DNA from 2 places in the Mesorhizobium sp. M1423 genome. Region 2 is predicted to be linked to the other one. Evidence: riboswitches for the same ligand, from Rfam matches in the RefSeq annotation. Region 2 holds a riboswitch; the other holds the start of a gene.
The links. Region 2 has a riboswitch for S-adenosylmethionine ahead of metX (homoserine O-acetyltransferase MetX). Riboswitches for the same ligand answer to the same signal wherever they lie in the genome.
Positions count from the first base shown of each region.

Region 1: linked by a shared signal. The riboswitch ahead of NKG95_RS23875 (O-succinylhomoserine sulfhydrylase) and the one ahead of metX (homoserine O-acetyltransferase MetX) in region 2 are both predicted to bind S-adenosylmethionine.

Region 1 covers NZ_JAMYKU010000021.1:24,224-27,612, reverse strand. Annotated here, with positions in the region: gene araD1 (AraD1 family protein) at 1-405, shown strand, start outside; gene NKG95_RS23880 (2'-deoxycytidine 5'-triphosphate deaminase) at 435-1,529, opposite strand; SAM riboswitch at 1,673-1,750, shown strand; gene NKG95_RS23875 (O-succinylhomoserine sulfhydrylase) at 1,821-3,011, shown strand; gene NKG95_RS23870 (ceramide glucosyltransferase) at 3,047-3,389, opposite strand, start outside.
Region 2 covers NZ_JAMYKU010000013.1:79,342-82,730, reverse strand. Annotated here, with positions in the region: gene NKG95_RS17750 (prephenate/arogenate dehydrogenase family protein) at 1-356, opposite strand, end outside; gene hisC (histidinol-phosphate transaminase) at 363-1,472, opposite strand; SAM riboswitch at 1,611-1,688, shown strand; gene metX (homoserine O-acetyltransferase MetX) at 1,781-2,950, shown strand; gene metW (methionine biosynthesis protein MetW) at 3,066-3,389, shown strand, end outside.

The DNA of each region.
Region 1 (3,389 bases), on a different contig from region 2:
CACGTCACCGAGCGCGTGAATTATCTCTTCCTCGCCCATTCGAAACTGCGCAACGCCTCGTTCGGGCCGGAGATCCTGATCGGCGATTTGCCATCCGATATCCGCGGCGCTTCACGCATCCTGCGCCACGGCAAGCTGCTTTGGGAAAAGCCGTTCCTGTCGGGCGAGGCGAACATGTCGCACACCATTGGCAATCTCGAGCATCACCACTTCAAATACTCGGCCTTCCGCCAGCCGGGCGACGTGCATGTGCACATGTTCGGCACGGCGACGCTGTCCTTCGCTGACGGCATCAGGACGGAGGCTGGCGACGTGTTCGAAATCGAGGCGCAGGATTTCGGCCTGCCGCTGCGCAACCCGCTCGAAATCGAGCAGCCGGTGAAGGTCGCGGTGAAGGCGCTTTGAGCCGGCATAGGCCGCAAGTAAGGGGAAGCTCAGCGCGCGGCGCGGAAATGCTTGGACAGTTTTAGGCCCTGCGCCTGATAGTTGGAGCCGAGATCGGTGCCGTAGAGTGCCTGCGGCCGTTTCAGCATGTGCTCGTAGACCAGCCGTCCAACGATCTGGCCGTGGTCGAGGATGAACGGCACTTCGTGGCTACGCACCTCGAGCACCGCCCGGCTGCCGGTGCCGCCCGACGCCGAATGGCCAAAACCCGGGTCGAAGAAACCGGCATAATGGACGCGGAACTCGCCGACCAGCGGGTCGAAAGGCGTCATTTCGGCGGCGTAGAGCGGCGGCACATGCACCGCCTCGCGCGACACCAGAATATAGAATTCGTCCGGATCGAGCACCAGCTCGCCGGCACCGCTCTTGTAGAGCGGCTCCCAGAAATCGACGACATCCTGCGCGGCGCGCTTGTCGACGTCGACCAGGCCGGTGTGGTGCTTGCCGCGGTAGCCGACCAGCCCGTCCTTGTCGCCGTCGAGGTCGATCGACAGCGCGATGCCGCCGCCTGAGATGTTGGGTGGCTCGGTGGCGACCAGCATCTCGGCGCGATGCAGGTCGTGCAGTTCGCTTTCCGACAAGAGCGCATTGCCGGTGCGGAACCTGATCTGCGACAGCCGCGAGCCGGTGCGCACGACGATCGGGAAGGTGCGCGGGCTGACCTCCAGATAGAGCGGGCCTTCATAGCCGGCGGCCATCTTGTCGAACTCGTGGCCGCGGTCGGTCATTACCCGAGTGAAGATGTCGAGCCGCCCCGTCGAGCTCTTCGGGTTGGCCGAAGCCGAAATATGCGCGGGCAGCGCCAGGCTTTCCAGCAGTGGCACGATGTAGACGCAGCCGGTTTCGAGCACGGCACCTTCGGCGAGGTTGATCTCGTGCAGCTTCAGCCGGTCGAGCTTGTCGACAACTCTGTGGTCCGGGCCGGGCAAGAAGGAAGCACGCACGCGCCAGGCCTTGTCACCGAGCCTGAGGTCAAGGCTGGCCGGCTGGATCTGGTCGGCATCGAGCGCGCGCGGCGATTTCAGCGCGCCCGTCTGGAACAGCGCGGAAATATCCCGATCGGGAAGAATGCCTGTCTGCCGCAAGGGTCTGGCTCCGTTCGAACACCGGGCGAGGTCTTGTTTCGTCGCAGGTCCTTGCCACAAACCGTGGACGCCTTTGGCACCTGCTTGGTACAACCGTCTTAATCATGCCGGCAATTGACGCAAGCGTGGTGCGGGTCTAAAGCTCGTTATCCCGTGGTGATTTGGCCGGTCGGCTTGCAGCCACGTTAAATAAGTCGCTAAAGGACCGTCGGGCCGCAAGGCCATATGGACCGGTTGCGACTTTCGCGACCGGTTTTTTGTTGTTTGGACCATTTTTGGTGTTTGGATAGAATGATGACCAAGAAGCGCGACTGGAAGCCTCAGACCGCACTCGTGCATGCCGGGACGCTGCGTTCCGGCTTCGGCGAGACCTCTGAGGCGATGTATCTCACCCAAGGCTATGTCTACGAGACGGCGCAAGCAGCGGAAGCGCGCTTCAAGGGTGAGGAGCCGGGCTTCATCTATTCGCGCTATGCCAATCCGACGGTCGACATGTTCGAAAAGCGTATGTGCGCGCTGGAAGGCGCCGAGGACGCGCGCGCCACGGCGTCCGGCATGGCGGCGGTGACGGCAGCATTGCTGTGCAGCGCCAAGGCGGGCGACCATATCGTGGCGGCGCGCGCATTGTTCGGCTCCTGCCGCTGGGTGGTCGAGACGCTGGCGCCGAAATACGGCATCGAGGCAACGCTGGTCGATGGCACTGACATCGCCAATTGGGAACAGGCGGTCAAGCCGAACACCAAACTGTTCTTCCTGGAAAGCCCGACCAACCCAACGCTGGAGGTGGTCGACATCGCCGCCGTCGCGGCACTTGCCAACTCGATCGGCGCCAGGCTGATCGTCGACAATGTCTTCGCCACGCCCTTGCAGCAGAAACCCTTGCAGCTCGGCGCCCATATCGTCGTCTATTCGGCCACCAAGCATATTGACGGCCAAGGGCGCTGCCTTGGAGGCGTTATCTTGTCGGACAAAAAATGGATCGACGAGAACCTGCATGACTATTTCCGCCACACCGGCCCCAGCCTCTCGCCCTTCAATGCCTGGACCCTGCTGAAAGGCCTGGAGACGCTGCCGCTGCGCGTACGCCAGCAGACGGAAAGTGCCGGCCGCATCGCGGATTTCCTCGCCGAGCGCCCGCAAATCGCCCGCGTCATCTATCCCGGCCGTGCCGACCACCCGCAAGCGGCCGTGGTCAAGAAACAGATGTCAGGCGGCTCAACGCTGATCTGCCTGGATGTGAAGGGCGGCAAGCAGGCGGCCTTTGCTTTCCAGAACGCGCTCGACATCGTGCTGATTTCCAACAATCTCGGCGACGCCAAGAGCCTGATCACTCATCCGGCGACGACCACGCACAAGAACTTGACCGATGAGGCCCGCGCCGAGCTCGGTATCGGGCCGGGCACGCTCAGGCTTTCCGTCGGCCTGGAAGATACCGACGATCTGCTCGAAGACATCGAGCAAGCGCTGAGAGCCGCCGGATAGGGCTGACCGAACAGAGGTGAGCGGGGACGCGCCGGTCAGGCGCCGGACGGGGTCTCTTCCAGCTCCGCGACGGCCTTGGTCTGGATGGTCATAACGTTGCCGCGCCAGTCGACGGCGCCGCTCAGCCAGCCGCGCGCCCATATCGCCGGCAGCATGCAGTCGCGAACCATCATCGCCAGGATGGTGCGCAGCGACAGGTGCCATCCTTTGACCCAGGCCAGGGCACATTCCGGCAGGTAGGCCGCGACCAGCACGGCGATGGCGGTTGCCGGCAGGCTGACGCCGGCGTCAGCCGCCGCGATCAGCGCAAGCACCAGCGGCGGCGCCGCTCCGATCAGGATCTCGGGGGCGAAGAACAGCGCGAAGGTGACGCGGCGC
Region 2 (3,389 bases):
TGCACGCCATCAGGCACATGCGGCTGCATCTGCGCGATCACCGATGCCTTGGTCGAGCCGACATCGGTGAGGATGGTGCCCTTCTTCAGCGCCGGTGCGATCTCCTGGGCGACCGTGCCTGAAGAGCCGACCGGCACCGAAACGATGACCAGATCGGCATCGCGAACCGCTTCTTTCGCATCTGTCGTGTAGGTGTCGCCAAGGCCGAGTTGGCTCGCCCGCTCCAGCGTCGCTTCGCTGCGCGTCGAAATGGCGACTTGGCCGGCAAGTCCCTCGCGGCGGATGACGCGGGCCAGCGACGAACCGATCAGGCCGATGCCGACCAGCGCGATCTTTTCGAACATCGGTGAGGTCATGGTGCCCTAGCTTTTCAGGAATGTCGCGAGTGCTGCGACAACGCCGCGATTAGCCTCTTCGGTGCCGATGCTCATGCGCAGCGCGTTGGGAAAACCGTAGCCGGAAACGCGCCGCAATATGTAGCCGCGCGCACTGAGGTAGTCGTCGGCGGCCGCCGCCGAATGCTTTTTGTCCTCGGGAAAGTGGATCAGGATGAAATTGCCGACGCTCGGGGTCACCCGCAGCCCGAGCCCGGTCAATTGCTCGCTCAGCCAGGCCAGCCAGGTCTCGTTATGCGCGACGCTGCGCTCGATATGAGCCCGGTCGCGGATCGCCGCGATGCCTGCCTCGATCGCCGTCGCATTGACGTTGAAGGGCCCGCGCACGCGGTTGATCGCGTCGATGACGTGCGTTGGCGCATAGATCCAGCCGATCCTCGCGCCACCGAGGCCCAATTTCGAGAAAGTGCGGGTCATGACTACGTTTTCCGCGCTGCCCACCAACTCGACGCCGGATTCATAGTCGTTGCGCCGGACATATTCGGCGTAGGCGGCATCCAGCACCAGAAGCACGTTTCGCGGCAGGCCCGCATGCAGGCGGCGCACCTCCTGGAACGGCACGTAAGTGCCGGTCGGGTTGTTCGGATTGGCAAGGAAGATGATCCTGGTACGCGGCGTCACCGCGGCGAGGATCGCATCGATGTCGGCGCGTTCATCAGTCTCCTTGACCGTTACCGGGACGGCACCGGCCGACTGGATGTAGATCTTGTAGACCATGAAGCCGTGTTCGGTGATGATGGCTTCATCGCCGGGCGCGAGGTAGGTCTGCGCAAGCAGGCCCAGGATCTCGTCGGAACCGTTGGAGCAGACGATGTTCGCCGGATTGAGCCCGTGCACGTCGGCGATCGCCTCCCGCAGGCGCCTGGCGCTGCCGTCGGGATAGACCGCGAGCTTGTCGGCGACCGCGCGCGCGGCCTCTATCGCCTTTGGCGAAGGACCGAGCGGGTTCTCGTTCGCCGACAGTTTGTGGACTTTGACGACACCTTCAGGCGCCGCGCTCTTGCCGGGCACATAGGCTTCGATGTCCATGATGCCGGCGCGGGGCGTTGGACGTGTCTGATCCGGTGTCTGGCTCATTCCATGAAATCCGTCGAGGAAGCCTCCATCCGGAAGCCGCAGCGGAAATACAAGCCGTGGCCCGGAATGTCGAGGGGCGGCAATTCGGGATCAATAACTTGCCGTTGACGAAGCCATGCGTCAGTCCTAGAAGAGCAGCGACAGTTCCGTGGTGATTTGGCCGGTCGGCTTGCAGCCACGTTAAACAACTTGCTAAAGGGCCGTTTGCATCTTGTAACCGGCTTTGCGAAGGCATGGCCGGTTTTTTGTTGCCCTGACTGGTTGTTGCCCGGACCGGCGGACAACTGAAGGCCGGGCAAGGAGATGTGATGGTCGCTTTGCGCGCGCGAAAAACCAACAACGAGGCCGACCAGCCGTCGAGCCCGGCGTTGCGTTTCGGCGCCGACAAGCCGCTCAAGCTCGACGCCGGCACGCTGCTGTCGCCGTTCCAGATCGCCTACCAGACCTATGGCACGCTCAACGACGCGCGCTCCAACGCCATCCTCGTCTGCCATGCGCTGACCGGTGACCAGCATGTCGCCAACACCAATCCGGTGACCGGCAAGCCGGGCTGGTGGGAAGTGCTGATCGGCCCCGGCAAGATCATCGATACCGACCGTTTCTTCGTCATCTCGTCCAACGTCATCGGCGGCTGCCTCGGTTCCACCGGCCCCGCCTCGACAAATCCCGCAACCGCCAAGCCTTACGGGCTCGACCTGCCGATCATCACCATCCGCGACATGGTGCGGGCGCAGCTGATGCTGGTCGAGCATTTCGGCATCGAACAGCTGTTCAGCGTGCTGGGCGGCTCGATGGGCGGCATGCAGGTGCTGCAATGGGCCTCCAGCTATCCCGAGCGCGTCTTCTCGGCCCTGCCGATCGCCACCGGCGCCCGCCATTCCTCGCAGAACATCGCTTTCCACGAGGTCGGCAGGCAAGCGGTGATGGCCGACCCCGACTGGCATGGCGGCAAATATTTCGAGCACGGCAAGCGACCGGAAAAGGGGCTGGCGGTGGCGCGCATGGCCGCCCACATCACCTATCTGTCGGAAGCAGCGCTGCACCGCAAGTTCGGCCGCAACCTGCAGGACCGCGAAGCGCTGACCTTCGGGTTCGATGCCGACTTCCAGATCGAGAGCTATCTGCGCCATCAGGGCATGACCTTCGTCGATCGCTTCGATGCCAACTCCTATCTCTACATGACCCGGGCGATGGACTATTTCGATCTCGCCGCCGACCATGGCGGCCGGCTGGCCGATGCCTTCGCCGGCACCAAGACCCGTTTTTGCCTAGTCTCCTTCACCAGCGACTGGCTGTTCCCGACCGAGGAGAGCCGCTCGGTCGTTCACGCGCTGAACGCGGCCGGCGCCTCGGTATCGTTCGTCGAAATCGAGACCGACCGCGGCCACGACGCCTTCCTGCTCGACGAGCCGGAACTGTTCGCCGCCATCAAAGGCTTCATCGCCTCGGCGGCGCGGGCGAGAGGGCTCGGCGCATGACCCCGAAAGGTTGCAGGCTTTTCGGATCAGGACCATGTGCCAGGCATCAGCGCATGACCCTGAAAAGTTGCAGACTTTTCGGATCGGGATCATGCGCCGAGCAAGAGGCGAGCCCATGAGCGTCAACCGCGCCCAGCGCGTCGACCTCGAAGTCGTCGCCGATCTCATCCCGCCGCAGTCGCGGGTGCTGGACGTCGGTTCCGGCGACGGCCTGCTGCTCGAATTGCTGCAGGCGACCAAGAAGGTCGACGGCCGCGGGCTGGAACTGTCGCAGCGCGGCGTCAACGAATGCGTGGCGCGCGGCCTGTCGGTCATTCAAGGCGATGCCGACAAGGACCTCCAATTCTATCCCGACAAGGGCTTCGACTTTGTCGTCTTGTCGCAGACCTTGCAGGCGACCCGCAATCCGAAGCTGGTGCTCGACGAACTGCTCCGGATC